Regions from separate parts of the Shewanella zhangzhouensis genome, predicted to be linked through region 2. Evidence: predicted binding sites of a transcription regulator. Region 2 holds the regulator's gene; the other holds the start of a gene.
The links. Region 2 encodes LexA, which represses DNA repair genes until DNA is damaged. Its sites were predicted from a motif close to TACTGTATNNNNATACAGTA; they were not measured.
Positions count from the first base shown of each region.

Region 1: a site for LexA is predicted at 1,528-1,547, ahead of recA (recombinase RecA). Genes of this name have one in related genera too.

Region 1 covers NZ_CP080414.1:1,305,598-1,309,163, forward strand. The annotation lists gene mutS (DNA mismatch repair protein MutS) at 1-1,356, opposite strand, end outside; gene recA (recombinase RecA) at 1,643-2,710, shown strand; gene K0H63_RS05655 (regulatory protein RecX) at 2,722-3,159, shown strand; gene alaS (alanine--tRNA ligase) at 3,375-3,566, shown strand, end outside.
Region 2 covers NZ_CP080414.1:4,303,872-4,307,437, forward strand. The annotation lists gene plsB (glycerol-3-phosphate 1-O-acyltransferase PlsB) at 1-1,505, opposite strand, end outside; gene lexA (transcriptional repressor LexA) at 1,657-2,280, shown strand; gene K0H63_RS19015 (cell division inhibitor SulA) at 2,277-2,783, shown strand; gene coxB (cytochrome c oxidase subunit II) at 3,172-3,566, shown strand, end outside.

The sequences.
Region 1 (3,566 bases), 1.5 Mb from region 2:
CTCCAGATAATCGATGCCACCATCGCTGAGCTTGCGCCATTCATCGAGCTCGCTGTGGTAGCCTTCGCGTATGACGCCGCCATCACGAATAAGGACTGGTGGGTTGTCGACTATGGCACGGCAAAGCAGCTCATACTCTTCGGGGAAGTCACCAAGAAGAATATTGAGTGACTTAAGATGGCGCGACTCACAGCGTTGTACGCGCTCGCGGATAAGCGGCAGAATGCCGAGGGCATCCCTTAACCGGGCAAAGTCCCTTGGGCGGGCGCTTCGTAGCGCCAGACGCGCCAGAATACGCTCTATATCGCCAAGGGCTTTAAGCTCTGCGCGAAGGTCCTCGTAAAGGCCTGTCTCCAACAATTCCTGCACTGCCTGCTGGCGACCGCGAATGGTATCGTGACAGCGCAGTGGCTGATGTATCCAGCGCTGCAGCATACGGCTACCCATGGCGGTGACGGTGTTATCCAGCACGCTGGCAAGGGTGTTTTCGCGGGAGCCCGACAGGCTGACAGTGAGCTCCAGATTGCGACGGGTGGCGGCATCCAGAATGATGCTGTCACCCTGATTGAAGCGCACGATGGAATTGATATGGGGTAGGGCGGTGCGCTGGGTATCTTTCACATATTGCATCAGACAGCCTGCGGCCTGCAGCGACAGACGCGCATCGGCAATGCCAAAGCCACGCAGATCGCGGGTACCGAACTGCTCAAGCAGCAACTTGATACAGGTATCGTAGTCAAACTCCCACTCGGGGCGGCGCCGCTTTCCCTTTATATGGTTAATCATCCCCATATCGGCGAAGTCTTCACTATATAACAGCTCTGCCGGACTGGTGCGCTGCAGCTCTGCCTCCAGCGCTTCACGGCTTGGCAATTCTGCAATCACAAAACGGCCGGATGCCACATCCAAAGTGGCAAAACCATAACCCACCTTGCCTTGATAAACCGCCGCCAGCAGGTTGTCCTGCCGTTCCTGCAGCAGGGCTTCATCGGTAAGGGTTCCCGGCGTGACTACACGAACGACTTTTCTCTCTACCGGACCTTTTGAGGTGGCCGGATCGCCAATTTGCTCACAAATGGCAACCGATTGCCCAAGTTGCACCAGCTTGGCGAGATACCCCTCTACCGCATGATAAGGGATCCCCGCCATGGGAATAGGATCCCCGCCACTCTTGCCACGCGCGGTCAGCGAGATGGCCAGCATTTCTGAGGCACGCTTGGCATCGTCATAAAAGAGTTCATAAAAGTCACCCATGCGATAGAACAGCAGCATATCCGGGTGTGCTGCCTTCATGGTCAGGTATTGACGCATCATGGGAGTGTGTTTTTCGAGATCAAGCAGGTCTGTGCTGTTCATTGCCACTCTGTAATTGCGATGGGACTTGTCAGGTCAAAGCCTGTACAGGACCGGGGTAGAGCCTATGGGCGCCCAGTCTACCAAGTTTTTCGACAAAGTGATCCTTTTCAATTCAAGGCGATGAAAGAGCCTATTTCGATGCTGTTGAAAATTATTTCATACAGGGGTTGATACTGTATGATTGTACAGTATACTAGCTTTCAATATGTACAAATACACAGGGCTTTTGCCTGAACCGCATTAACCGTTGCGTCTTCACAGCGCTTGCTGTGTGTGAGAGGGAACAATGAAAATCGATCCAAATAAAGAGAAAGCACTTGCCGCCGTTCTTGGCCAAATTGAAAAACAATTTGGTAAAGGCTCCATCATGAAGCTGGGCGAAGACCGCTCCATGGACGTGGAAACCATCTCCACCGGCTCGCTGTCTCTGGACGTGGCTCTTGGTGCAGGCGGTCTGCCAATGGGCCGTATCGTAGAAATCTATGGTCCTGAATCATCAGGTAAAACGACTCTGACCCTCGAAGTGATTGCTGCGGCTCAGCGTGAAGGCAAAGTGTGCGCCTTTATCGATGCCGAACACGCCCTCGACCCTGTATATGCCCGTAAGCTGGGTGTAGATATTGATAACCTGCTGTGCTCTCAGCCAGACACCGGTGAACAGGCGCTGGAAATCTGTGATGCTCTGACCCGCAGTGGCGCCGTTGACGTAATCATTGTGGACTCGGTAGCGGCGCTGGTTCCCAAGGCCGAAATCGAAGGTGAAATCGGTGACTCTCACGTAGGTCTTGCGGCCCGAATGATGAGCCAGGCCATGCGTAAGCTTGCTGGTAACCTCAAGCAGTCCAATACTTTGCTGATTTTCATCAACCAAATCCGTATGAAAATTGGTGTGATGTTCGGTAACCCTGAAACCACCACAGGTGGTAACGCTCTGAAATTCTACGCATCCGTGCGTTTGGATATCCGCCGCACCGGCGCCATCAAAGAAGGCGACGAAGTGGTGGGTAACGAAACCCGCGTGAAAGTGGTTAAAAACAAGATTGCCGCGCCTTTCCGCCAGGCCGATTTCCAAATCCTCTATGGTCAGGGCATTAACCGTACCGGCGAGTTGGTAGACCTGGGTGTACTGCACAAGCTGATTGAAAAGTCCGGTGCATGGTACAGCTACAAGGGCGACAAGATCGGTCAGGGCCGTGCCAACGCCACCAAGTTCCTGGCTGAAAATACTGAAATTGCAGCCGAAATTGAAAAAACACTGCGTGAAATGCTGCTGTCACACAGCTCATCTTCCGGTAGTGCCGATGAAGTAGAAGGCGATGAAAACATCGACTTCGAAACCGGAGAAGTGTTCTGAGTCAGGAACTGATGAATCACGCGCTGGCATCACTTGCCAGGCGTGATCACAGCCGCAATGAGCTCAAGCTTAAATTGCTCGCCAAGGGACACGATGCCCTTGAGATTGAGCGGGTACTGGATGAGTGTGAAGCCAAAGGTTATCTGAACGACAGTCGCTATGGAGAATCAGTCGTTCGCTCATCGGTACTGAAGGGCCACGGCGCCGCCAGAGCGCGTCAGGCCATGATAGCCAAGGGATTGGATAAAGAGGTTATTCAAAGCAATCTGGAAGGCTGCGAAGTGGATTGGTACGCCCAGGCACGGGCGAAGGCGCTGAAAAAATTTGGCGCAACCAAACCTGCCGATGCCAAAGACAGGGCAAAGCGCATACGCTATCTCGCCGGACAAGGATTCAGTTTTGATGAGATTGCCCACGCTCTGGATTTTGACCCTTACGATATGGAATGAAGACCGCAACTGTTGCGGTCTTTTTATATTTGCCTCTCGCTTCACTCTGGCCATTTTTCACAGTGGCTCTGTCCTTTGTTTGCCTCGGATTTCGCGGCCTGTGCGCTATCTTCTTCGAAAGTCTTGAGGTTATAATGAGCCCCAAATTTTTGTCGGCAGCCCGTGGAAGTGGCTGCGGCTTGTCGTATCAGGCTTATCCAACTCAGGACGTTTTCATGTATCAAACCACAGCCGCGCTTCGCAGTGCTTTTCTCGAGTATTTCAGGCAGCAGGGTCACCAGGTAGTAGACAGCAGCTCTCTGGTTCCCGGTAATGATCCAACACTGCTGTTCACCAACGCCGGTATGAACCAGTTCAAAGACTGTTTCCTCGGTATGGAGAAGCGCAGCTACGTACGGGCCGCGACT
Region 2 (3,566 bases):
GACGGTTTTTGCTCTGGATCTTCTCCCACTTCTTCACGCCAATTGGGGACTTTTTCGGTCAAAAAGTTCTGCAGGGTGATGGGCTGGCCAAAGTTCACATAGCCACGGCCAAAGTTACCCAGCTTGCGTATGGCCCCAAATACCTGCCATACGGATTCCTTTTCTTTTTTCTTACCCGACAGCTCTTTGTGATAGGTAGCCACTTCCATCACATGGTCATAACCCAGATACACGGGCACTAGGGTCACTGGTCGCTCAATTCCGCGGATAACCGAAGACAATGTCATGGCCAGCATGCCGGTTTTGGGCGCCAGCAGACGGCCGGTTCGGGAGCGGCCACCTTCGGTGAAGTACTCCACCGAGTATCCCTTGGCGAACAGCTGATCCAGATATTCGCGGAATACTGCGGTGTAAAGCTTGTTGCCGTTGAAGCTGCGGCGGATAAAGAAGGCGCCGCCACGGCGGAACATGGGGCCGGCGGGCCAGAAATTCAGGTTAATCCCGGCAGCGATATGGGGCGGCACCATGCCTTCGTAATAAAGGATGTAAGACAGCAGCAAATAATCCATGTGCGACCGGTGGCAAGGCACATACACAATCTCATGGCCGTCATGGTGCAACTGGCGAATCTGTTCGGCGCCCTTGATGCTGATGCCTTTATAGAGCTTGTTCCACAGCCAGGTGAGGAAGCGCTCGGCGATGCGCACCAGACTGTCGGAGTAATCGGCTGCAATCTCATCCAGATATTGAATGGCGGTTTCACGGGCCTTTTCTTCAGAGATTTTTTTGCTGGCGGCTTCTTCGGCAATCGCTTTTTTCAGGTTGTCGGATTTCAGCAGTGCATGAAACATGGCCTGACGATTGGGCAACACAGGCCCTGTCATCACTTTACGCTGACGGCGGAAATGAACCCTCGCCACCCGGGCAAGCTTGTGGGCAATGCGCTTGTCTGTGCCATGTTCATCGGCCATATGACGCAGCGACACAGCACGGGAAAACTGCACGAAGTTATGGCGACCCAGGAATAAAATCATCAAACATTTACGCAGCCAGGTCGGATCTTCCCGCTCAAGCACTGCTGCACGCATAGTGTCATCTTCTTTACCCGGGGTTCGCCCCCAGTAAAGACTTACAGGCACCAGCTGTATATCCAGCTCTTGCTGCTGACGGTGCAAAGCCAGCAGTTGCTGGAAAGTCTGCAAAAAAGGCTCATTGCTGTCACGTTTGCCAAACAGCGGCTTTCTGCCCTCCAGACACACGACCCGTGGGGTCTTGATTCCATCGACTTCCAGCATCTGATATGGGCTGGGTAACCCCAACTTGCCGGTCACCTCATGGAGCGCAGCAATATCGCTCACTGACTCGGTTTTCATGACGTAAACCAAGGGGCGGGAGGGATCGAGATTCAAATCGGCGAAGGGATCCTGAGGTACCACTATGGTGTGTACCAACTGCTTCTGGATCCAACGCAAAGACTTAAACCAAAAAGACTCGTGTGCTGACATGCTGATATTGGGAACCTGGCTTCAATCAATAGCGCAATAGAATATCAGACAGCCGCAGCCATTAGCCAATAATCTGAAAAATGGTTAATACTTGCGCTGATGAAAATACTGTATATACTAACAGTAACTGTATAGAAAAACAGGAATGACCATGAGACCGCTGACGCCTCGCCAGGCCGAGATCCTGGACCTAATCAAACGCAACATCGCCGAAACCGGCATGCCCCCAACACGGGCAGAAATTGCATCCAGACTCGGCTTTAAAAGTGCCAATGCCGCCGAGGAGCATCTTAAAGCGCTTGCCAAAAAAGGCTGCATTGAGATTATGCCCGGCACCTCGCGAGGTATCAGACTGGCGGGTGATGAGCTGGAAGATCAGCCAGACCCGGGGCTGCCCCTGATAGGTCAGGTGGCTGCCGGTGAGCCCATTCTCGCCCAAGAGCATGTGGAGCAGTATTATCAGGTCGATCCTGCCATGTTCCGCCCCCATGCCGATTTTCTGCTGCGCGTTCGCGGCGACAGTATGAAAGACATAGGTATTCTCGACGGAGACCTGCTGGCAGTGCACAAGATGAACCAGGCACGAAACGGCCAGGTTGTCGTTGCCCGGGTGGAAGATGATGTCACGGTAAAACGCTTCGAGAAACAAGGCAATGTGGTGTTCTTGCACGCAGAGAACGAGGCGTTCGCCCCTATCAGAGTGGATCTTGCCAGCCAAAGTCTGACTATCGAAGGCTTGGCCGTGGGCGTTATCCGTAATGGAGACTGGTTATGAACAAGCTGATTGGTAACGCACCCCGTCATCCCGGCTTGTGGACAGATTCCGCCGCCAAAGATGTTTGCCCCGCATCTCAGGTGATCACCCAAAGCACTCAATCCCAGGGGCGCCAAGAGATACAGCAGCTCGCCCCAGAGCTCGCACGCCTCAGTCTTGAGGGCCGATGGATAGTGCTTATCAGCCCACCCAACATCGGACTCAAATCCACTCTGGCACAGGCTGGTGTGCGCATGGACCGTGTGCTGCTGGTGCATGCCAAAGACGAATTTGAAACCCTGTGGGCGATGGAAAAGGCCCTAACCAACGGTACCTCAAGCGCCGTACTGTGCTGGACCAACGAACTGGATCCCAGAGATAAACGCAGATTGGCATTGGTAGCCAAAAATGCCGTGGCATTGGGTGTCATTTTTGAAAATGTAAATGCTCACTCACAGGCCAACGCTTTTACTGTTAGGCCCGAGTTAAGTCACCCCCTTCGCAGTGCCTCTCCGCTGCACTGATCATCTCCTCATCCCTTTGAGCCCCGTTATCGGGGCTTTTTTTCGATAATTTTTTCAGATAATTAGAAAATAAAGTGATCTTGATCAATATTTAAACTGCAAGTAATGTAGTTCAGGTTAACAACGATTTGTTTGTTATATCCGGGCGATTATGTCGTCGCAGTATCTGAGGCTTGCGCCATGGATATTGTGTATTTGACCGATATATTCAGCTGTAGGTGCAAGTGTGGTGAACAAAGCTGTAGTTCATTAAATAAGATACCAACCGCCAACGCACTTTGAAGTCATCGTTGCTTTTTGTGGGAACCGAAGAGTTTGCATAGAGCAGAGACTTACTGTGTGACTCTTCTTTGTAGTTGCTTGATGCAATTGACAGAGGAGATGTCTTGTGAAGCAATGGTTGTATTGTTTCGCGGCGGCTTTTATGGCCCCGCCCATCCTTGCGGCTGATATGCCGCTCAACATGACACAAGGTGTTACTGAGATAAGTGGCAGGGTCTATGGCCTGCACATGACTATCCTGTACATCTGCTGTGCCATAGGTGTAGTGGTTTTTGGCGCCATGATTTACGCCATGATAAACCACCGCAAATCCAAAGGGGCCGTTGCCGCCCAATTTCACGAAAGTACCAAGGTCGAAATCGCGTGGACTCTGGTGCCCTTTCTGATCCTGATTGCCATGGCTATTCCGGCAACCAAGACCCTCATCGCCATGGAAGATCCCTCCAACGCCGACTTGACCATCAAGGTCACCGGCTCCCAATGGAAGTGGCATTACGATTA